One region of the Stenotrophomonas sp. Steno-Z1 genome, then DNA from elsewhere that is predicted to be linked to it. Evidence: predicted binding sites of a transcription regulator. Region 1 holds the regulator's gene; the other holds the start of a gene.
The links. Region 1 encodes FliA, which starts transcription of late flagellar genes. Its sites were predicted from a motif close to TAAAGTTTNNCNNNCNNNGGCCGATAA; they were not measured.
Positions count from the first base shown of each region.

Region 2: a site for FliA is predicted at 9,244-9,270, ahead of AC06FD_RS13095 (methyl-accepting chemotaxis protein). Genes of this name have one in related genera too.

Region 1 is NZ_JBWJPB010000007.1:25,198-36,541, reverse strand. It holds gene AC06FD_RS16205 (response regulator) at 1-277, opposite strand, end outside; gene AC06FD_RS16200 (STAS domain-containing protein) at 274-582, opposite strand; gene AC06FD_RS16195 (chemotaxis protein CheW) at 854-1,987, opposite strand; gene AC06FD_RS16190 (ParA family protein) at 2,374-3,156, opposite strand; gene motD (flagellar motor protein MotD) at 3,162-4,157, opposite strand; gene AC06FD_RS16180 (flagellar motor protein) at 4,159-4,899, opposite strand; gene AC06FD_RS16175 (chemotaxis protein CheA) at 4,989-6,824, opposite strand; gene AC06FD_RS16170 (protein phosphatase CheZ) at 6,829-7,443, opposite strand; gene cheY (chemotaxis response regulator CheY) at 7,443-7,835, opposite strand; gene AC06FD_RS16160 (RNA polymerase sigma factor FliA) at 7,852-8,598, opposite strand; gene AC06FD_RS16155 (MinD/ParA family ATP-binding protein) at 8,595-9,482, opposite strand; gene flhF (flagellar biosynthesis protein FlhF) at 9,469-11,283, opposite strand.
Region 2 is NZ_JBWJPB010000004.1:148,288-159,631, reverse strand. It holds gene AC06FD_RS13145 (hybrid sensor histidine kinase/response regulator) at 1-1,449, opposite strand, end outside; gene AC06FD_RS13140 (response regulator) at 1,442-1,915, opposite strand; gene AC06FD_RS13135 (ATP-binding protein) at 1,912-4,146, opposite strand; gene AC06FD_RS13130 (biliverdin-producing heme oxygenase) at 4,325-4,930, opposite strand; gene AC06FD_RS13125 (hypothetical protein) at 4,986-5,165, opposite strand; gene AC06FD_RS13120 (hypothetical protein) at 5,162-5,305, opposite strand; gene AC06FD_RS13115 (M23 family metallopeptidase) at 5,470-6,078, shown strand; gene AC06FD_RS13110 (alpha/beta hydrolase family protein) at 6,134-7,243, opposite strand; gene AC06FD_RS13105 (AraC family transcriptional regulator) at 7,234-8,085, opposite strand; gene AC06FD_RS13100 (arylamine N-acetyltransferase family protein) at 8,238-9,038, opposite strand; gene AC06FD_RS13095 (methyl-accepting chemotaxis protein) at 9,299-11,344, shown strand, end outside.

The DNA of each region.
Region 1 (11,344 bases):
CGGACTTCTTGTCGGCCGCCGATTCGGTGGTGAGCATCAGCATCGGGGTGAACTTGTAGTCCGGCAGCTGGCGCAGCTCGCGGATCAGCGAGATGCCGTCCATGTTGGGCATGTTGACGTCGGTCACCACCGCGTTGAAGCGCTGGCCCTTGGCCCGGCCCAGCGCGACGGCGCCGTCCTCGGCTTCTTCGACGGAAAAGCCGGCCGAGGTGAGGGCGAAAGAGACCATCTGGCGCATCGACGCCGAATCGTCCACCACCAAGATACGTGCGCTCATGCAGCGTTCTCCACAGATTTCAGGTTGTCATGGGTTGCGTCCAGGCCGAGGGCCTGGGTGACGCCGAGCAATCGCGCGGCATCACGGAAGGTTGCAGTGCAACCGTCGAATCCGGTCGGGTAGCCTGCCTGGCGGCGGGCGTCGACGAATGCGCACAGGACCTGCATTGCTGCGGTATGGATACGGCTCACTTCGCTGGCATCCAGCGTCAGTTCGCCGGCCTGGTCCACCAAAGGGGCCAGGCGGGTTTTCAGCTCGGTGCTGGTCTCGATACCGAGATCACCACCCAGGGCCACAGTGCTCATCGTTGCTCCGGACAAACGGTTCCGAGGTTTATAACGGCCCAAAGCGGGGAAGCTTTAGGGGGACGGGCCAAGGGATCTTCACCGTTAGGGGAAACCGCCCGGTAGAGCGAGCCCTTGGGGGGGGGCTGGCGCGGCAGCGCAACGGAGCCGTCCGGGCGCCATCGGGCGATGCTGGCGCCGGGGCGGAGAGCAGCCACGCATGGCGTGGCGCTACCGGGGAACGGGTGCCGAGGTGGAGCCAGGCCCTGTGGGGCTGCCCCGCAGGTGGCGGTCAATTCAACAGCTGGGTCGCATCGAGCAGGATCATCGGCTGTGCGGTGACCCGCGCCACGCCGCGGAACAGGTCGTTGGAAATCTGGCAGATGCGCGCGGTATCGGGCGGTTCGATCTGCGAGTCGGTGAGGTTGGCGACGTCCTCCACCGCCGACACGCGCAGGCCCATGGTTTCGCCATCTTCCTCCAGCACCACGATGCGGGTGTTGGCGTCGTCCTGGGCCGGGCCGGCGCCGAGATGGATGCCCAGGTCCATGACCGGCACCACCTGGCCGCGCAGGTTCATGATGCCCAGCATCGCCGAGGCGGTGCCGCGCAGCGGCAGCAGGGGTACCGGCAGCACTACTTCCTGCACCTTCAGCAGTTCCAGCGCATAGGCCTGGGCGCCGCAGCGCAGGCGCAACCAGCGCGAGGTGCGTTCGCTGGCACGGCGGCTCTCGCGCGGGCTGGAGGCCGGGTTCTGCGCCTGCGCCTGCAGTTCCTGCCAGCTGCCCGGGCGGGTGTGGGCCGGGGCGGGGGCGGCGGCACGGGCGCTGGGCGCGGACAGGGGCATCGTCGTCGGCATGGGGCGGGCGGCAGGCAGCGGGGCGGGAGCGGGGGCAACGGGAGCCGGGGAGATCGGTGCCGGCGCCGGTGCGGCGGCCTTGGGCGGTGCGCTGTCGTGCAGCACCTCGTCAGGCAGATCGTCCCAGCTGGGGCGGCCGGCCTCGGCAGCGGCAGGAGCAGCCGAGCGTGGCTCGGCTCTACCGGGCGAGGTGGGGGTTTCGTGAGCGGACGCGCGGTTATCGACCGGTGGGCCGAGCGCGGGGTCGTTCATCAGTTCGTCGAGCAGCGCGAGGTTGGCCGGGGAGCCGGGCGACGTCGGCGTGTCGTGCGCGGTCGCGACGCTCTCGACCGGCGGGCCGAGCGCGGGGTCGTTCATCAGTTCGTCGAGCAGTGCGAGGTTGGCGGGGCTGCCGGGCGAGGTCGGTGTTTCGTGCGGGGTTGCGATGCTCTCGACCGGCGGGCCCAGCGCGGGGTCGTTCATCAGTTCGTCGAGCAGCGCGAGGTTGGCCGGGGAGCCGGGCGACGTCGGCGTGTCGTGCGCGGTCGCGATGCTCTCGACCGGCGGGCCCAGCGCGGGGTCGTTCATCAGTTCGTCGAGCAGCGCGAGGTTGGCGGGGCTGCCGGGCGAGGTCGGCGTGTCGTGCGAGGCCGCGAGGCTGTCGACCGGAGGACCCAGGGCCGGATCGTTCATCAGCTCGTCGAGCAGCGCCAGATGGGCCGGCGCGCCCGGTGAGGTCGGGGTGTCGTGGCCGACCGCAACGGCCGCGTCCGGCGCAGGCGCAGCCTCGACGTCGCCGGCAGCCGACCCGGCAAATTCGGCACTGATCGCCAGGGCGACACCGGCTGCTTCAGCGCCGTCCTGGGCGGCCACCGCCGCCGCCGGGGCGACGGACAGTTCCTCCCGAGCGGGCGCGGCGGGCACAGCATCGCCGAGCAGCTGCTCCAGGTAGTCGTCGAGCACGCCGGTGGTGTTCATGCCGCGCGCTCCATCTGCAGCGCGTCGTCGGCCAGGATCCATTCCAGCGCACGCCGGTACGCGGCCAGGCCGCGACCGGGGTAGTCCTCCGACTGCGGCGGCACGGTCAGGCTGGCCGCGTTGCAGATGCGGGTGTCCACCGGGATCGCGTCTTCCCACACGCGCTGGCCGTGCTTGTCCTGCATCAGCTTGACCGTCTCGTTGCCGGCGCGGGTGCGGCGATCGAACAGGGTCGGCAGGATCGACATCGGCAGGGGACGGCGGCGCGAACGCTCGACCATTTCACCGGTCCGGACCATGCCATCGAGGCCGTGCAATGCCAGCGGCTCGGCCTGGGTGGGGATGATCAGGCGGTCGGCCGCGGCCAGCGCGTTGATCATCAGCAGCCCCAGGGTGGGCGCGCAATCGAGCAGGATGTAATCGTGTTGCCCACGGTGGCGGGCCAGGGCGTTCTGCAGGGCCAGGCCCAGGCCGGGCTGGTTGGCGCTGCGTCGCTCCAAGGTGGCCAGCGCGGCTTGCGCGCAGACGTAGTCCAGGCCCGGGATGTCGCTGCGATGGCCGAGGGTGCCCAGCTCGGCCGGCGGTGCGCCGAACAGTTCCAGCACGCCCTGCGGCGGCGGGTCCAGCGGCACGCCGAAGGCGCGGGTCAACGAAGAGTGCGGATCGAGGTCGATCAACAGCACGCGGTGGCCGAGCGTGGCCAGGCCACGGCCCAGGGCCAGGGTGGTGGTGGTCTTGCCCACGCCGCCCTTCTGATTGGCGATTGCCCAGATGCGCATTCGGTTCACTCCTTCATTGCAGGGGGAACGGCGGCGCCAACGCGGCTGCCGGCCGGCACCGGTGGCAACTGCACCGGGGCGAGGGGGGGTACGGAGGGGGTGGTCGGCCTGGCGGTTGGCGGCGCGTCGGTCTGCGCGCTGAGCTGCGGCCCGATCGGGTCTGCGCCGCGCGTGGTGTCGGCCAGGATGATGACCATGACGCGGCGGTTGCGGTTGCGCCCTTCGGCGGTCGCGTTGTCCTCGCGCGGGCGGAACTGGCCGTAACCCACCATGGCCAGCCGCGCCGGCTGCAGGCCCTGGTCGGCGAACAGGTGCACCACGCTGGCCGCGCGCCCGGCCGAGAGTTCCCAGTTGGAGGGGAACAGCGAGGTGGCGATCGGGACGTTGTCGGTGTGGCCTTCCACGCGCACGCCGTTGGGCGCATCGCGCAGGACCTGGGCCAGCGTGGAGAGCGTGTCGCGCGCGTGCACGTCCAGCGTGGCCGAGCCGGTCGGGAACAGGATGTCGCTGTTGATCTCCACCTCGATCCACAGCTCGGTGCGGCGCACGGTGATCATGCCGCGCTCGATCAGCGGGGCCAGCGTGGCGGTGAGCTTGTCGGCGATGGTGTTGAGCTGGCGCTCGGCACGCTGCAGCTGTTCCTGGTTGCGCACCGAGACCGGCATGCGCATCTGCGAGGCCATCGCCGGCAGCAGGGTGGGGTCGTTGGAGGGCGAGGGCGCGGAGGGGCCGACGCGGTTGCCGGCCTTGATCACCGACGGGCTGTCCCAGCCGCCGCCCTGCACCTGCTGGTTGCCCACCTGCACCGGGTTGATGGTGCGCGGCGCGCCGCCGAAGGCGGTGGTCAGCGCATCGGCCATGACCCGGTACTTGCCCTCGTTGAGCGAGGAGATGGCGTACATCACCACGAAGAAGGCGAGCAGCAGCGTCATGAGGTCTGCATAGGGGATCGCCCAGGCCTCATGGTTGGCATGCTCTTCGTGGTGCTTGCGGCGGGCCATGTCAGTGCAGGAATCCGGACAGGTTGGTTTCGATGTTGCGCGGGTTCTCGCCCTGGGCGATGGAGATCAACCCTTCGATGATCATTTCGCGGTCGCGGCTGTTGTGGTGGATCACGCTCTTGAGCTTGGCCGACACCGGCAGGAACAGCAGGTTGGCCGAGGCGATGCCGTAGATGGTGGCAGTGAAGGCGGCGGCGATGCCGTGGCCGAGCTTGCTCGGGTCGGCGAGGTTCTTCATCACCGCGATCAGGCCGAGCACGGCGCCGATGATGCCCAGGGTCGGGGCGTAGATGCCCATGCCCTCGAACACCTTGGACGCGGCCAGGTCCTGGTGCTCCTGGCTGCTCAGTTCGATTTCCATCATGTGCCGGATGGTTTCCGGCTCGACGCCGTCCACCAGCAACTGCAGGCCCTTGCGAAGGAACGGGTCGCTCTGCGCGTCCACCTGCGCTTCCAGGCCCAGCAGGCCCTGGCGACGGGCGATGTTGCTCCAGTCGACGATCTGCCGGATCAGCTCATGGCGGTCGCTGCTCGGCGGCAGGATCACCCAGCGCACGATCTTGAAGGCGTGCTTGAACACCGCCGGCGAGGTGTGCAGCAGGATCGAGGCGATGGTGCCCACGATCACGATCACGAATGCCGCCGGCGACCACAGCGACGCCAGGCCGGCCCCCTTGAGGATGCTGCCGCCGACCAGCGAGGCCAGGGCGAGGAAAAGTCCAATGAGGCTGAGTCTGTCCATGGGTCCGTTATCGGCTTGTGTGAATGGGACTTGAGACACCGACGGCGGCAGGTGTTGCAGCGGTCACACTTTTGCAGGGGGCAGGGCGGTCAATCGTGCGGGGTGCGCAGCCCGTCCACGTCCAGGATCAGCGACATCCGTCCGTCGCCGATCAGGGTCGCGCCGGCATAGCCGCGCAGCCCGCGCAGGGCCTTGGGCAGTGGCTTGATCACCACTTCCTCGCGGCCGCGGACCTGGTCCACCACCAGCCCGAAGCGCGCTTCGCCGGCCTGCAGCACCACGATGGTGAGCAGCGGCGAGGCGGCCGGCTCCACCGCCAGCCAATGGCGCAGGTCCACCAGCGGCAGGGTGTGCGACTTGCGGTCCAGCACGGCGCGGCCGTCGAACCAGCCCAGCGAGGTATTGGGCGCGTGCAGCACTTCCATCACGCGCGCCAGTGGCAGGGCGTAGACGTCCTCGCCGGCCTGCACCAGCAGGGTGGGCAGGATGGCCAGGGTGAGCGGGACGCGGATCATGAAGCGGCTGCCGCGGCCCAGTTCGGATTGGATCTGGATCTGGCCGCTGAGTTCGCGGATGCGCGACTGCACCACGTCCATGCCGACGCCACGGCCGGAAATATCGGTCACTTCCTGCTTGGTCGAGAAGCCGGGCAGGAACACCAGGTGCAGGCATTCCTCGCTGCTCAGGCGGGCAGCGGCTTCGGGATCGATCAGGCCCTTCTCGCGCGCCTTCTGGCGCAGCCGTTCCGGATCGATGCCGGCGCCGTCATCCTGCACTTCGATGCTGACGTAGTCGCCTTCCTGCTGCGCCGACAGGCGCACGTGGCCGCTGCGCAGCTTGCCCTGGGCTTCGCGCAGCTCCGGGGTCTCGATGCCATGGTCGATGGCGTTGCGGACCAGGTGCACCAGCGGGTCGGCGAGCGCTTCGACCAGGTTGCGGTCCAGTTCGGTTTCCGCGCCGACCAGCTCCAGCTCGACTTCCTTCTTCAGGTTGCGGGCGACGTCGCGGGCGACCTTCGGGAAGCGCGAGAACACCTTGCCCACCGGTTGCATGCGGGTGCGCATCACCGCCGACTGCAGGCGCGCGGTGGCGATGTCCAGGGTGGACACGGCGCGGTCGAGTTCTTCGTCGTGCAGGCGCGCGCGCAGGGTCTTGAGGCGGTTGCGCGAGAGCACCAGTTCGCCGATCAGGTTGACGATGGCGTCCAGGCGCTTGGTGTCCACGCGCACGGTGTGCTCGGCTTCGGCCACCGGCTTGTTGGCCGCCGGCTTGGCCGGCAGGGCCGGGGCGGCGGCGGGTGCGCGCGGGGTCGGTGCGGCGGCCACGGCCTTGGCGCCCGGGGCGGCGCCGCCGTGCAGCTGGTCCAGCAGGGCCTCGAATTCGTCTTCGCCGATCAGGCCGTCATTGGCCTTGTTCGCCGGCGCCACGGCGGTGGGCGCGGCGCCACCGTGCAACGTGTCGAGCAAAGCCTCGAACTCGTCGTCGGTGATCAACTCGCCGCTGGTCGGTGCCGCCGCAGCGGCGGCCACCGGCGCCGGCGTGGCCGGCCCGTTGACGTCGAACTGCGCGATCAGCTCCGGCGGGGCATAGCCGGGCTCGGTGCCGGCCGAGACCGAATCGAGCATCGACTGCAGGTAGTCCAGCGATTGCTGGGCCGCATCGAAGTGATGGGCCTGCAGCACCGCCTTGCCCGACCGCGCCATGCCCAGGGTTTCCTCGGCGGCGTGGCACAGTTCGACCATCGCCTGGATGCCGAGGAACCCGGCACCGCCCTTGAGGGTGTGGAAGCCGCGGAACACCGCGTTGAGCTGGTCGCTGTCCTGGGGCGACTGCTCCAGCGACACCAGCTGTTCGCCGAGGCGATCCAGGATTTCCTGGGCCTCGAGGATGAAATCGGCGGCAATATCGTCTGGAACAGCGCTCATGGTGTTACAGCCCCAAATCGGAAAGCAGGTCGTCAGCGTCGACCTGTGACACCTGGTGGCGATCCAGACCGTTCACGGCCGGGCCGGCCAGGCCGTTGTCGCGCTTGTGCGCGCTGTCGTCCTGCGGCGGCAGGCCGAGCGCGCCGAAGCCCTCGTGCACGCGGCGCACGATGCCCACCACGCGGCGGATGATCTGCCCGGTCAGGTCCTGGTAGCTCTGGGTGAGCGCGATCTCGGTGAGGTTGTGGCGGATCCGGTCCAGCTGCTGGTCCTGGTCGGCCGTCAAGCCATTGGCGCGCAGCTGCTCGGTGAGCGTGCGGCATTCCTCGGCCAGGTCCAGGGTGCGGTGGGTGGCCTGCTCGGTCATCGCCACCACGTGGTCCAGGCGTGCGCAGGCATCGTCCAGTTCGCCGGCCTCGCTGGGCAGGCTGGGCAGTTCGCCCAACGCCTGGCCCAACTCGCGGGCGAGCCGGTTCAGCCCGGCCATCATCGGCTGGGTACGCAACGCGGCCAGCGCGTCGATTTCCCGCCGCCAGCCGGCTTCGTCGCCGCTTTCCAGCGCGGCCAGGGCATCCTGCAGGCGCTGCACCAGCGCCGATTTGTCGCGGAGGGTTTCCATCAGGCGCTCGCCGCCAGGCGTTCGAAGATCTTGCCGAGCTTTTCTTCCAGGGTCTGGGCGGTGAACGGCTTGATGATGTAGCCGTTGACGCCGGACTGGGCCGCTTCGATGATCTGCTCGCGCTTGGCTTCGGCGGTCACCATCAGCACCGGCAACGTCTTCAGCTTGGCGTCGGCGCGGATCGCCTTGAGCAGGTCGATCCCGGTCATCACCGGCATGTTCCAGTCGGTGACCACGAAATCGAACGACTGGCTCTGCAACAGAGACAGCGCGGCATGCCCGTCCTCGGCTTCGGCCGTATTGGTGAAGCCCAGATCGCCCAGCAGGTTCTTGACGATACGACGCATGGTCGAGAAATCGTCGACGATCAGGATACGCATGTTCTTGTTCAAAGCACTTTCCTCGGTATCAATGGTTCTCGAGGCCGGCGTCGGCCGCCTCGAAGATCTTCAGTCGGCCACGCAGGCGCAGGACCGCCTGGCCGTGGATCTGGCAGACGCGCGACTCGCTGACACCGAGTACCGCGCCGATCTCCTTCAGATTCAGTTCCTGCTCGTAGTACAGCGACAGCACCAGCTGCTCGCGCTCGGGGAGCAGCCCGATCGCATTGCCCAGCTCGCGGCCGAATTCGCCGCGCTCAAGCACCTGCTGCGGGGTCGGACCACCCTGGGCGACGGTATCCAGCTCGCCCTGGTCTTCGATCCGCGACTCCAGGCTCAGCACCTGGCCGCGCGCGGCGTCTTCCATCAGCCGCAGGTAGTCCGGCAGGGGCATGTCCATCGCCGCGGCCACTTCGGTGGCGCTGGCGGCACGGCCGGTGCTCTGCTCCAGGCGGCGGATGGTGGAGGCGGCGTCGCGGGCGCGGCGGTGCACCGAACGCGGCACCCAGTCGCCGCGGCGGATCTCGTCGATCATCGAGCCGCGGATGCGGATCGAGGCATAGGTTTCGAACGAGGCGCCCTGGTCGGCGTCGTAGCTGCGCGAGGCCTCGATCAGGCCCATCATGCCGGCCTGGATCAGGTCATCCACTTCCACGCTCGCCGGCAACCGGGCGGCCAGGTGGTGGGCGATCCGCCGGACCAGGTCGGAGTGCTGTGCGATGCACTCGTTGGCGGCCGTGCGTTGCACCTCTTTGTATTGTGCGGCGCCTTTCATGCGGTCACCCCGCGTTGCTTGAGGATGCGTTCCAGGAAGAATTCGACCCCGCCTCGCGGCTCGGTCGGTGCCTGCCAGCGGGCGGTGCGGCGGGCGATCTCGGTGATCGCCTGCGCGGCCGGGCTGGACGGGTAGGCCTTGACCACCGGCTGCTGGCGCTGCACCGACAGGCGCAGCCAGTCGTCCTGCGGCACGCAGCCCAGGTAGTTGAGCGAGACATCAGCGAGGAACTTCTCGCAGACCCGGGTCAGCTTTTCGTAGAGCACGCGGCCTTCGTTGGGGTCGCGGACCATGTTGGCCACCACCTGGATACGGTCCACGCCGCGCTCGCGCGAGAGCACCTTGATCAGCGCGTAGGCGTCGGTGATCGAGGCCGGCTCGTCGCAGACCACTACCACGGTGTCCTGCGCGGCCTGGCAGAAGGTCAGCACGCCGTCGGTGATGCCGGCGGCGGTGTCCACCACCATGAAGTCCAGCTCACGCTCCAGTTCGGAGAACACGTTGACCAGGCCCACGTGCTCGGCCGGCTGCAGCTCGGCCATGTGGCGGCGGCCGGACGCGGCCGGCACCACCAGCACGCCGCCCGGGCCTTCGAGGATCACTTCTTCCAGGGTGCAGCGCCCGGCTACCAGGTCGGCCAGGGTCACCTTGGGCTGCAGGCCCAGGATCACGTCGATGTTGGCCAGCCCGAGATCGGCGTCCAGCAGCAGCGTGCGCTTGCCCATGTCGGCGAGCGCCACGGCCAGGTTGGCCGACACGTTGGTCTTGCCCACGCCGCCCTTGCCGCCGGTGACGGCGATGGTGCGCACAGGGCCCAGCGGCTGGCTGCGGGTGGCCGACAGCGGGAAGGTCTTGGTCAGCTTGGCATACTCACGCGACGGCATGGTTCAACTCCGGGTTGCAGGGCATATCGGCCGCGCGGCGCAAATCTTCAAGGCGAAGTACAAGATTGGCCGCACTGGCCCGGTGCAGGTCTTCGGGAACGTCCTGGCCATCGGTGACCCAGGTGATCGGCAGGCGGTGGTCCACGGCCACCGACAGGGCGGTACCGAAGCGGCCGGTTTCGTCCAGCTTGCTCAGCACCACGCCCTGCGGGTTGGCGGCGCTGAAGCGGCGGACCACTTCGTCCATGTCGCCAAAGCTGGTGTTGGCCGGCAGCACCAGCAGGGTGCGGATCTGCTGGGCGGCGCGCAGCCAGTGCAGCTGGGCAGCCAGGGCGCGGTCGCGCGGGCCCAGCCCGGCGGTGTCGATCAGCACCAGCTTGTAGTCCTGCAGGCGCTCCAGCAGCTGGTTGAGGTCGCTGCCGCTGTTGGCCTCGTGCACCGCGATGCCGAGCTGGCGGCCAAAGCCGTAGAGCTGCTCGCGGGCGCCGATGCGGCCGGTGTCGGTGGTGACCAGGGCCACGTCGCGGGCGGCGTGCTTCTCGGCGAAGCGCGAGGCCAGCTTGGCGATGGTGGTGGTCTTGCCGGCGCCGGTCGGGCCGACCAGGGCGATGATGCCGCCCGATTCCAGCGGGTCGACCGGGGCGATCGGCAGCTTCTTGGACAGCAGGCCGAGCATCAGCCCGCGGCCGCGGTGAGCTTCGGTGTCCAGCGGGATCTGCATGGCCACGTCGCGGCTGATGCCGGCGTCGAAGCCGTATTCGTCCATCAGGTCCAGGGCGGCGGCACGCACCGGCGAGCCGCGCAGGCGTTCGTCGGTGAAGCGGTGCATCTCGCGTTCGATCACCTGGCGCATGCCGGCCACTTCATGGCGCAGCTGGCGCAGTTCTTCGTCATCGCGCGGCACCACCACCAGCTCGGCGGCGGGCAGCGGCTGGGCCTGGACCTGGGCCGGTTCGGCGGGGGCCGGCAGGGCCACCGGCGCGGTTGCGACCGGCGCGCTGCCAACCTGTTCCTGGACCATGGCCGGCGCGTCCAGGCGCGGCTCGAATGCCATCGGGGCCGGCACGGCGGCCTGCACCGGTGCCGGTGCGGCGACCATGGCCGGGGCCGGGGCCGGGATCGCCGGCACGGTGACGCTCACCGGCAGCGGCGGCATCGCCACCTGTGCCGCAGGCACGTGCATCTGGAAGTGCGGTTCGTCGTCCAGCGGCGGGTCGATGATGAAGCGCGCGCGGTTGATCGGTGCCGGTGCCGGTGCGGCGACCGGTGCAGCCTCGACGATCGCGGCCAGCGTCTCCACCGGCGCCGGGGAGGCGGCCGCGGCCTGTTCGACGTTGAACGGGGCGAAGATCTGCTCCGGCAGTGCGGCAGCGCGCAGCGACGGGGCGACGGCCTGCGCCAGGGTGGCGGCAAAGCCGGTGCTGCCGCGCGGCGGCACGATTTCGTTGGCCGAATCCAGGGTGCGACCGGTCGCGCCGACCGCGGCGCGGGCCAGCGCGGCCACGGCGGAGGTGGTGGCGGCCACCGGCTCGGCGGCGGCGACGGGCTTGCGGCGGGTCACCGCGGCGATCACCGCATCGGCGGCATTGCGCGGTCGCGGTGCCGGCGCCGGCGCCACATCCTTGCGGGCCGCTTCCAGGGCACGCTGCACGGCGCCTTCGTCATAGTTCGCCGCGGCCACGATCTCCACGCCTTCCTCGATCCGCCGGTTGGACAGGATCACCGCATCAGGACCGTGTTCCTTGCGTACCAGGTTCATGGCCGAGCGCATATCGGAGGCGACGAAGCGTTTGATTTTCATGCTGTGGTACCGGGACTGGGGCGGCGGGGTGGTGGAAGGGAAGCGCTGGTTGTCGGTGGTC
Region 2 (11,344 bases), on a different contig from region 1:
GAGCAGGCGCTGGGTGACGTTGGCCGCGCGCATCACGCCCTTGAGCGCGTTGTCGAGCGCACGCCCGGCGTTGCCGGCGCTGTCGCCGAGCCGGTCGATCAACAGCTGGGCGTATTCCACGTTGCCGGCGATCACGGTGAGGATGTTGTTGAAGTCGTGCGCGATGCCACCGGTGAGCTGGCCGACGGCCTCGATCTTCTGGCTCTGGCGCAGGGCCTCCTCGGCCTGGCGGCGCGCGGTGGTCTCGACCGCTTCGGACACCACCGCGGTCACCTTGCCCTGGTGGTCGAGCAGCGGCCGGAAGGAGAACTCGAAGGCGCGCTTGCCGGTGGGCAGGCGCAGTTCCAGCTCGTGCCGCGAGGCGATCCCGGCCGCCGCGTCCAGCACGGCCTGGCAGACGATCGCGGGCACGCCCTCGGTATCGGCGAACCACGCCGATTCGCAGTAGATCGCACCGTGCACGTCCTGCTTGGTGGCCAGGATGGCGGCCAGCGAGGCGGAGTTGGTGTCGATGATCCGGCCATCCAGGGTCAGCAGGTTCTGGTGCTGGAAGCTGGATTCGAACAGCGCCTGCAGCCGGCTCTCGCTGCGGTGCAGGGCCGAGGTGCGCTCGGCCACCTGGCGCTCAAGGGATTCGTTGCTGGCCGTGAGCAGCGCCTGGGCCTGCTTCAGGTCGCTGATGTCGCGGGCCATCGCGTAGTAGCCCATGACCGTGCCGTCCGGACCCAGTTCGGGCACGCAGTCCACCTGCGCATGCCGCGGCGTGGCGCCGCCACGCTGGGACAGCGTTTCGAAGCTCACCTTCTCACCCTGCAGCACCTTGTCCAGGTGTGCCTGCATCTTCTCGAAGGCCGCGTCGCCGACGATCTCGCGGGCGTGCATGCCGACCAGGCTCTGCGGCTCGCGACCATGCCACTCGAAATAGGCCTGGTTGGCGAAGCGGTAGCGGTGATCCTGGCCGAAATAGGCGATCAGCGCGGGCAGCGAATCGGTGATCAGGCGCATCCGCTGGTGGCTGTCGCGCAGCTCGGCTTCCACCTGCAGCAGCCGGCGGCGTTCTTCGGCCTCGCCAATGGCGCGCACGATGGCGTCGGGCAGGCGCTGCAGGCGCGCCTTGACCACGTAGTCGCGCGCGCCGCGCTTGAGCGCCTTCACCGCCAACTCTTCGGTGAGGGTACCGGAGACGAAGATGAAGGGAATGCCGGGGGCGATCTCGCAGGCCAGTGCCAGCGCGGCGTCGCCATCGAAGCCGGGCAGCACGTGGTCGGCCAGGATCACGTCGAACCCGCCGCCGCGCAGCGCGTCCAGCATGCCCTGGTGCGTCCAGGTGCGTTCGACGGTGAACGGCAGCCCGGCGCGGCCGAGCTGCAGTGCGATCAGTTCGGCATCCAGCGCGTTGTCTTCGACCATCAGGATGCGGATCGGTGTACCCGGTGCAGCGTCAGCCATCTTTTCTGCTCTTGGCGCCGAACAGGGTTCCGTGCGGCGGCGGTTGATTGGTGATGCCCCAGAACATGCCCAGGCCCTGGATGGCCTCCAGGAACTCCTTGAAGTCCACCGGCTTGACCACGAAGGCGTTCACGCCCAGTTCGTAGCTGCGGATCAGGTCCTGCTCTTCGCGCGAGGAGGTCAGCATCACCACGGGCGTGCTGCTCAATGCGGCGTCGGAGCGGATTTCCTTGAGGACTTCCAGTCCGTTGAGCTTGGGCAGTTTGAGGTCCAGCAGTACCACCACCGGGCCGCCATGCAGGGCGCCCTCGTACTGGCCCTGGCAACGCAGGTACTCAAGCGCTTCCACGCCGTCCCGGACATGGGTCACGTCGTTCAGCAGCTGGCAGCGTGCGAGGGCGGCCATGGTCAGCTCAGCGTCTTTCGGGTTGTCTTCCACGAGCAGAATCGGTCGCAGATCTCTCATAGGTTGTCTCCAGTAGCAAAGGGGATGGTGAAGAAGAACGTCGCCCCGCTGCCCACCTCGCCCTCGGCCCAGGTGCGGCCGCCGTGGCGGGTGATGATGCGGTGCACATTGGCCAGGCCGATGCCGGTGCCTTCGTATTCGTCCGAATGGTGGAGGCGCTGGAACACGCCGAACAGCTTGTCGACGTAGCGCATGTCGAACCCGCAGCCGTTGTCGCGGACGAAGAACACGTCCTCGGTGTCGCTGCGCTGGTGGCCCACCTCGATCATCGGCTGCGGCGTATCGCGGGTGAACTTGATCGCGTTGGCCAGCAGGTTCTGCCAGACCAGCCGCAGCATGCCGGGGTCGGCCTGCACGCGCGGCAGCGACGGCACCTGCCACTGGATCGAGCGGCCGGCGTATTCCATGTCCAGCTTGTGCCGGACATCTTCGACCAGGGCGGTCATGTCCATGGAAATCTGACCCATCGTGGACCGGCCCATCTGCGAGAAGCTGAGCAGGTCATCCACCAGTGTTCCGGCAGATTGTGCAGACTCGACGATGGTGTCGAGGAATCTCTTTTCTGAATCGTTCAATCTTTCGCTGGCCGAGGCCCACAGCAGTTCGGAATAGCCGACGATGTGGCGGAACGGCGCACGCAGGTCGTGGCTGACCGAGTAGGAGAACGCTTCGAGCTCCTTGTTGCTGCGCAGGAGCTGTTCGTTGAGCGCGGCCATTTCCTCGGCCTTGCGCAGCACGATGTCCACGATGGCCGCGCGCAGTTCCAGCGCGGCGTCGCGGTCGACGGCGTTCCAAGGCAGCGATTGCCGGCGCACCGTTTCCTTCCACCCTTCGAACGAGGTCCGCGGGGTGAGCATGCCGGTGGCCTCCTTGCGCGGGTCGCCCCCCCAGCGCACGGTGCGCACCACTTCCGGGCGGAACCACAGCACGAAGCTGTCGTGCACCTGCGAGATGGAAATGGCCAGCACGCCGCTGGCCACGTCGGCGAAGGCGTCGGCCTCCCGCCATAGCGAGGGCAGGCGCTCGGTGAAGAACAGGTCGCCCTCGTGCTGCTGGGCGGCCAGCCATTGCACCAGCTGCATCACCTGAGGCTGGCTGGGGCACTCGCCATGCAGGATGCATTCGCCACGGTGCACGATCGCCGCGCCGGCCGATTCGGTCAGTGCCAGGAGGCTGTGCCGGTCGCGGCCCAGGGCCGCCATGAAATCCTGGTCGCCGGCCATGCGCGCCAGCAGGCGCACCTGGATGGCGCGGCGGGCGATGCGCTGCTCCACGCCCAGCGCGCGCTCTTTCAGCGCGATCTGCAGGGACAGGATCTGCCCGATGAACTCGCACGCGGTGCGGACGTGGTACGGCACCCGCCGTGGCTGCTGGTTGTGGCAGGAAATCAGCCCCCACAGCTGGCCTTCGCGCAGCAGCGACACCGACATCGAGGCGCCGGTCCCCATGTTGCGCATGTACTGCAGGTGCACCGGCGAGACGCTGCGCAGCGACACCGGGCTCAGGTCGGTGGGCGGCGCGGCGGCGTCGCCTGCGGCACGCACCAACGGCACCGGCTGGTAGTTGTTGTCGGCGATCAGCCGGACGCGGTTCTGGCGATAAAGCTCGCGCGCCTGCGCCGGGATGTCCGACTCGGGGAAGCGCAGGTCCAGGTAGCTGGGCAGCACGTCGTTGCGGTCCTCGGCCACCACCGCGCCGTTCCAGTCCTCGTCGAACCGGTACACCAGCACGCGGTCCAGCCCGGTGAGCTGGCGGATATGCGTCGCGGCGATGTCGCACAGCTCGGCGAGGGTGGGCGCGCGTTCGATCGCCTCCATGAAGCGGCGGATCGACGGGTACAGGTCTTCCAGCGAGCCCGGTTCGCCCGCCACGGGCTCCTCCAGCTCGACGATGACGTCTTCGCCAACGCGGTGCGCCAGCACCTGGTGGACGCCGTGGGCGCCGATGGCCTGCGCGCCCAGGAACTGCGTGGTTCCGGCGGCCATCGCGTCCAGCAGGGGGCGGCAGTGCGCCAGCGCACCGCCGAGTACGCGGTCGATCGGATGCCCCAGCGGATCGCCGTATGCCTCCAGCACCGCCGCGCGTGCGATCGCGCGCGCCTTCACCGTCAGGCTGCCGTGCTCCAGCACGAGGATCATCCCGTAGGGCTGGATGGCGCCCGGCGTGCGTATCGGCTCGCTGGCACAACTGCTCAGATCCAGGGGGATGTGGCTGGAATTGCGTGATGACATGCTGTTGACTCCACCCATTGCCTTCGTAACAGAACCGCTCCGGCGAGACCGCGGAGGCAAGGCCCGGCGGCAGCGCCTACGCCGATGCGGCGTGGAACAGCCCCATAGCTTGGCATACTGAGGGGCGGCTACCGGTGACGAACGGGCGCGCCTGGGCGGCGGCGTGACGACGGTGGCGTCAGCGGAATTCGGCCTCGACGTGGTGAACCACGCGGGCGAACGCGTCCTCCGCGCCCTGCAGCACGGCGGTTTCCTGCGGCGGCTCAAGCACGATGGCGTCCAGTTCGGCGGCGAAGCGTCGCCATGTCGCGGCAACCCCTTGTGCTGCGGGGGCCAGGTGGCGCGCGCCGAAATCCTGGTGCAGGCCCAGCCGGGCGGCCATCTTCAGCAGCACCGCGTCACCGAGCGCTGAGCCCTCCACCACGTACAGCCAGCCCAGGCGATGGGCGAGCGTGCCGAGGTCCGGCGTCGCGGCAGAAGGGCCGGGGACGGGCACGTCCAGGTCGGACAGGTCGCGTTCGATCAGCGACAGCCGCTGCCGTCCCGCCAGGCTCGGCAGCTGCCGCAACAGCACGAGGCACGCGTACAGGCCCTGCACATCGGCATGCAGGCGATGCTGCACGCGGACGAAGCGTGCAAACGCAGCGCGGCTGTCGAAGATGCCCAGGCCCAGGATGCGCTCGTCCACGCGGCGATGGGCCTGGTCGGTGCGTGCCTTCAGGCGCTGCGCGCGCGACAGGGCCGGCGGCGGATCGGGCAGCGGGATCGGGTGGGGAACGGGCACGGGTAGGGCGGGTAGGAGTGCAGCGGGCATGCTACCAACGCGCCCGCGCCGGACCTCAGCGCTGCAACTGGCTGGAATCTACCTGGCGGCGGCCTTCCTGGGTGAGATCGATATCGCCATCCTCGGCCTGCGCGGCATAGCCGGCGGTCACCGCCCAGTTCGCCTCTTCGTCCGAGACCGGGCGGGTGGCGTTGATGTCCTCCAGGATGCGGCGCTGCGTGCTGGTCAGGCTCACGTGGGCGACCTGTCGGCACCCAGGGCGGGCACATCCCGCCGGGCGCGGATGGCGCGGCGGTGATTGATCCACCACACCAGCCCCGGCAGCCCATACAGCACGGCGCCGACCAGCAGGAAAATCTTGAATGCGGTGTTCATGATGTGTCGATATTCACGGGCGACAGCTGCAGTTCAGCAGATTCCCCGTGAAGCCCCCGTCCATCCTGGGCTACCGCCTGCATCACTTCATGCCCGCCCCACAGTGGCTTTGTACCCTCGTGGTGGTTAGCCGCGGCCCTCCGCCGCCGCCTGCTGGAGTCACGATGGCCCCTGATCTGCGTCCCGATCCACCGTCCCCCGCGCGCGGCCTGCGCCGTTGGCTGCTGCGCCTGCTCGTCCTGGCCCTGTGCGCCCTGGCGGTGGGCATGCTCTGGAACAGCCGCTGGGCACAGCTGCCGCGGGCGCTGTGGACGGTGTCGCGGATGCCGGCGCCGAGCGCGCTGCCGGTACCGGTCGAGGGGGTGGCCGCCCGGCGCATCGCCGATACCTTCGGCGCGCCACGCGGGCGCGATCGCACCCATGCCGGGGTGGATATCTTCGCCAAGCGCGGCACGCCGGTACGCAGCGCCGGGCCGGGGGTGGTGGCCGACATCCGCGACGGCGGGCTGGGCGGGCGCCAGGTCTGGGTGCTGGGCCCGGCGCGCGAGCGTTACTACTACGCGCACCTGGAGGGCTGGCGCGAGGGCCTGGCACGTGGCGAGGTGGTGGAGGCGGGCACGCTGCTCGGCTACGTGGGCGACAGTGGCAACGCCAAGGGCACGCCGCCGCACCTGCACTGGGGCATCTACGGCGCCGACGGTGCCTACGACCCCTTGCCGTTGCTGCGTGCGTGGACGCCGGCAGCAACCGGCACGCCGCCGAAGGACCCATGATCGCAGCGGCCGCTCCGGCCGGGCCGGTGCGGGCCAGGCCACCTGGTCACCAGCTCTAGCGCGCAGGCGGCGTGTCGTTCACCGGCGCCAGCGCCTCCCCGAACAGATGGATCGCCTGCGCGATGGCAGCGGCGTGGGTGGCCTGGCGGGAGGCCGTGCCGCTGCACAGCGGCGGCATCGCCCGCTGGCCCGCCGGGGTGCAGATCGCCAGAAAATCGTAATGACCCACGTCGGCCAGCACCCGTAGGCCGGCCTCCGGGACCAGCGCGGCGAGCACCTCGGCGTTGCTCACCGGCGGCGCGACGTCATCGGCATCGCCGACCAGGATGGACAGCGGTTGCGGCAACGCGCGCAGGTGCGCCGGGGTCAATGCCTGCACGATCGCCGGCGCCATCACGAACACCGCGCGTACGCCGGGGATGCGGTGGTCTGCGGACGAGGCGGCCATGTAAGGCGCCAGCGCGGGCGCTGCGGCGGTGGCGATACGCGCCTCCAGCGTCATGTCCGGCGATTCCTGCTGCGGCCGGCACACGCCATCGTCCGGATGGGCGCGGCAGAACGCGATCAGCTGCGCCAGGTCCACGCGCGCGCCCGCCGCGACCAGCGCGGTGAAGCCGCCGGCCGAGAAGCCGGCCACGCCCAGCCGGCCGGCATCCACGTGCGGCCCCAGCTGCGGGTCGGCCTGCACCGCCGCCAGTGCGGCCTTGAGGTCCTCGGCACGCTCCCAGCTCAGCAGGCTGCCGGCCGCCGTCATCGCGTCCACGCCGTTGTTGCCGGGATGGTCCACGGCGATCACCAGGTAGCCGGCGCGTGCCAGCGCGGTGCCGAACCAGCCCATCATCCGCGCGCTGCCGCCATTGCCGTGCGACAGCAGCACGGTGGGCAGCTGGCCGGGCGCGATGCCGGCATCGGCCGCGGCGCGGCCGACCTCGAACAACGGTGCCTCCGCCGGCCCGATGGTGATCGGCAGCTCGCGGGCATCGGCCGTGGCCGGATACCACACGGTGTAGCGCACCGCATCGCGCTGGCCGGCATCGCGCACCGCGGCGCTCGCAAGCTGGGCCACGCCATGGCGCTCCCCCACCGGTGCCGGGGGCGGTGCGGCAACCACCGCGGTGCTGGTCATGCAGAGCAGCAGGCAAAGCAGCGCTACGATCAGGCGCATGCGGTCGTTTCCTTGCAGGATGTGGGGTCGGCCAGCGGCAGCCAGATCTGCATGCCGCCGTGGCCGGTGGTGGCGTCGAAGCGCGCGTCGTAGCGCTCCAGTTCGGGGCCGTCGGCCAGGCTGAGCCCGGCCATGGGCAGGTAGTGGTTCAACAGCCAGTACCAGGTCGAGCGTATCGCGGAGATATGGCCCGCGTGCCAGGCCACCACGTAGCGTTGCGCCTGTATGCGCACCCGCTGCCATCCTGGCGGCACTGCGGACGCGTCCGCCACCTCGATGCCGGCGATGTAGTCGAAGCCGCCCTCGGCATCGCTGTTGCAGCACACGCCGTAGCGGACGGCACCCGCATGCGTGCACTGCAGCGCCAGCGCCTGCCACTGCGAGGGAATCCCGGCCACCGACGCGGCATGGTGGCGCGCCCCGATCCCGGCCACCTGCAGCGGCCCGGCCGTCTGGATCCGGGGCGGCTGCGCGCACGGCACGACCACGTCATCGAGCTTGATCGCCTCCACCAGCGCGATGTCGCCCAGCCCGTGCGCGCGCACGTGCTCGGGCGTGCGGCCGAACTGCTCGCCGAAGGCGCGGGTGAACGTGGCGTGCGAGGCGTAGCACGCATCCAGCGCGACCTTGAGGATGTCCTCGGCACCGCCGGCCAGTTGGCGTGCCGCCTGGCTCAGGCGACGGCCCCGCAGGTAGCGCACCAGCGCCGTGCCGGTGGCAGCCTGGAACAACCGCGACAGGTGGAACGGCGACAGCCCCACCACCCGCGCCACGTCGGCCAGCCCGATCGGCTCGGCATGATGGCTTTCGATGTACCACAGGGCCCTGTGCGCCGCGCTCATGCCGGCTCCGTGTCGATGGACAGGCCCGCAGCGTAGCCGAGCACGCACGGGCCCGCTTGGCCGTTCTTGCGGTGGCCGCTTCCCCGCCGCCATCCCCGGCGCCAGCTCCCCCCTGGCCTGAGCCGCCTGCCGCACCCGCCTGCACCTGGCCGTCAGGCCACGCCGCGCAACCATGCCGCGATCGCATCGTGCAGGCGCGGATGGGTGGGGACGGTGATCCCGAAGGCATCGCGCAGCACCGTCAGCACGTCCTGCACGTCCGCCAGCGGGCGGCGCTCGCTCGGCCGCCCGATGCGATGCACGCTGTAGACCCCCGCACCGAGCGTACGCCGCCAGCCCGGGCCGGCCAGCGCCGCCCGCAGTTGTCCGGGAAACGAGGAGGCCGGGTGCGTGCAGACGTACCAGTTGCCCAGGACATGGTCGACCGGTTCCTGTACCGCCAGGTCGAACCGGTACAGCGGCCGCCATTCCCCGCCGATCTCGACCTGCAGCAGGTAATAGGGTGACTGCAGGTCCAGCCGGTAGCGCGCGTGTGGCGTGGCCTGCGCAAAGCGGTGGTCGAGCCGCAACGGGCCGGTCGGGGTAGTGCCGCCAAAGCCCACGTCGGCGATGTACTCCACCCCCTCGATGCGCACCAGCACCAGCATGTGCGTGCGGGGTGTCGCCGTGTCCGTGGTCTGGCCCATCACCACCCGCGCGCTGATCGCGCGGGCGTCGAAGCCCACGGCGTGCAGCAGCGCCAGGAACATCCCGTTGAGTTCGTAGCAATACCCGCCACGCCCTTCCTGCAGCAGCTTGTGCTGCACGCTGGGCAGGTCGATGGCGACCGCATCGCGCAGCAGCGTGGTCAGCGTTTCGAACGGAAAACAGGCGTTGTGGCGTGCCTGCAGCTGGGCCAGCGTGGCCAGGGTGGGCGTCGGCATGCCGTCCATGCCGAGCCGGGACAGGTACATGGCAAGAACGTGCGGATCCATCGGCAGGCCATCGCAGGGAAGGTGCGTGCACTGTGCCGGCTCAACCACGGTTGAGGTCAAGGCACGAGGCGGCGGGTGGCTGAACGCCGGCACCGCCAGACCGCCCGCCGTCATCGTGCCGTCGCCTGCGCCCGCTACAACGGGCCATCGGCGGCACGCGCGGGTCGCCGGTTGAACCTGTCGCTAAAGTCCGCGCCCGGCCGGCCGATACCGATGCGTCTTTCCGCCTGGAGTACGTGATGTCGGTCGTTCCCCGCCGCCCGTTGCCTGCGCTTGCCCGCCTGGGCCAACACCCTTCGTTCCGACCGCTGGCCGCGCTGGCCGCCTCGCTGCGCCGCTTCAGTGTCGCACGCAAGCTCAAGGCCGCGCTGGTGGTCTGCGGCAGCGGCCTGCTGGTGGTCGCCCTCGTCTACGCCTGGACGCGCTATGACAGCGCCCACGCCGCAGCGACCTTCGCCGCCCACCAGCAGGACGCGGCGCAGGCCGCCGCGCTGGCCACCGAGGTCGCCGAGGCGCGGCGCCTGCAGACCCGCTATGCGATCAGCTTCGACGATGCCGACCGCAGTGCATTGCACCAGGCCCAACGGCAGTTGCAACGCTCGCTGGCATCGCTGCAGCGCACGCCGCACGACCCGGGCAGCGCCGCTGCGCTGCGCGGCCTGGCAGAGCGCGTGCAGGCCTTTGCCGACGGCATCGCCACCCTCAATGAACGCGCCGACGAAATGGGCCGTGGCGAGGACGGGTTGCGCGCGCAGCTGGAGGCCAGCGCCGCTGCACTGGACGCACAGCTCGGTGACGCCGCACCGGCGGCACTGGCGGCACACTGGCAGGCGATGCGGCGCCAGGAGGCCCTGTTGCTGCTCAGCGGTGATTCGGCGCATACCGACCGCGCCAGCGAAGCCAAGCTGCCGTTCGAGCTGGCGTTGTCGGCCGCCGCGCTGCCCGCGGCCCGCCAGGACGCCCTGCGTGCGGGCATGGACGCGTATCAAGGTGCGCTGTTGGCCTACACTGCGGCGCGGGTGGGACTGGACGTGGAGGCCCAGTCCCTGGCCGAGAGCGCCGCGCAGATCGCCCCGGCGCTGCAGCGGTTGCAGCGCGCACAGACCCTGGCGCTGGACGCGGCACGCGCCCGGCAACAGGGACAGGCACGTGCGATGACCGTGGTATTCGGCCTCACCCTGGCACTGGTGGCCGCGGTGCTGATCGCCAGCCTGGTGTTGGTGCTGCGCGCGGTACGCCGGCCGATCGCCGATACCCTGCGTTTCGCCGAGGACATCGCCGAGGACCGCCTGGACAGCGTGCTCACCGTGCACAACCCGTACGACGAGATCGGCCAGCTCGCGCAACGGCTGGTCCACATGCAGCAGCGCCTGCGCGAGCGGATCGATGCCGAGCGCGCCGCCGCACGCGACAACGCGCGTGCGCGCCAGGCCCTGGACAGCGCCCAGACGGGGGTGATGGTGATCGACCCGGAAGGGCGCATCACCCTGCTCAACCGTGCGTTGCTGGCCGCGTTGGCGACCACCGATGCCGACTGGCGCGGGCGACCCGCGTCGGCACTGCATCCGGCCTTTGCCCGGATCGAGGCAACCGGCGGGGGCAACGCGCCGGCCACGCACGAGATCGAACACGCCGGCACGCGCTACCAGTTGGTGGTCACCCCGATCATCGACCACGAGCAGTGCCTGGGCGCCGCGGTGGAATGGCGCAGCCGCGCGCTGGAAACCACGGTGGAAACCGAAGTGGCCGCGCTGGTCGACGCGGCCGCGCGCGGCCAGCTGCACGGGCGCATCGAGGTGGCTGGCAAGCAGGGCTTCGTGCTGACGTTGGCCGTGAGCATCAACCGCCTGCTGGAAAACTTCCAGGGCAATCTTTCCGGGCTGCAGGCGCTGCTGTCCGCGTTGGCCCAGGGCGACCTGCGGGTCCGCATGCAGGGCCAGTTCGATGGCGTGTTCGCGCAGATGCGCGACGACGCCAACGCCACCGTGCAACAGCTCACCGACATCGTTGCCCGCATCCAGCAGGCCTCGCTGGCGATCAATGCCGCGGCCGGGGAGATCGTGTCCGGCACCCAGGACCTGGCCGGGCGCACCGAGCGCCAGGCCGCACACCTGGAAGAAACCGCCTCCTCGATGGAGGAACTCACCGCCACCGTGCGCCAGAACGCCGATGCCGCCCAGCAGGCCAATCGGCTGGCGGTGCAGGCCACCGGAATCGCCCAGCAGGGCGGTGCGTCGGTGGCCCAGGTGGTGGCGCGCATGGAAGAGATCGCGCAGGCTTCCCGC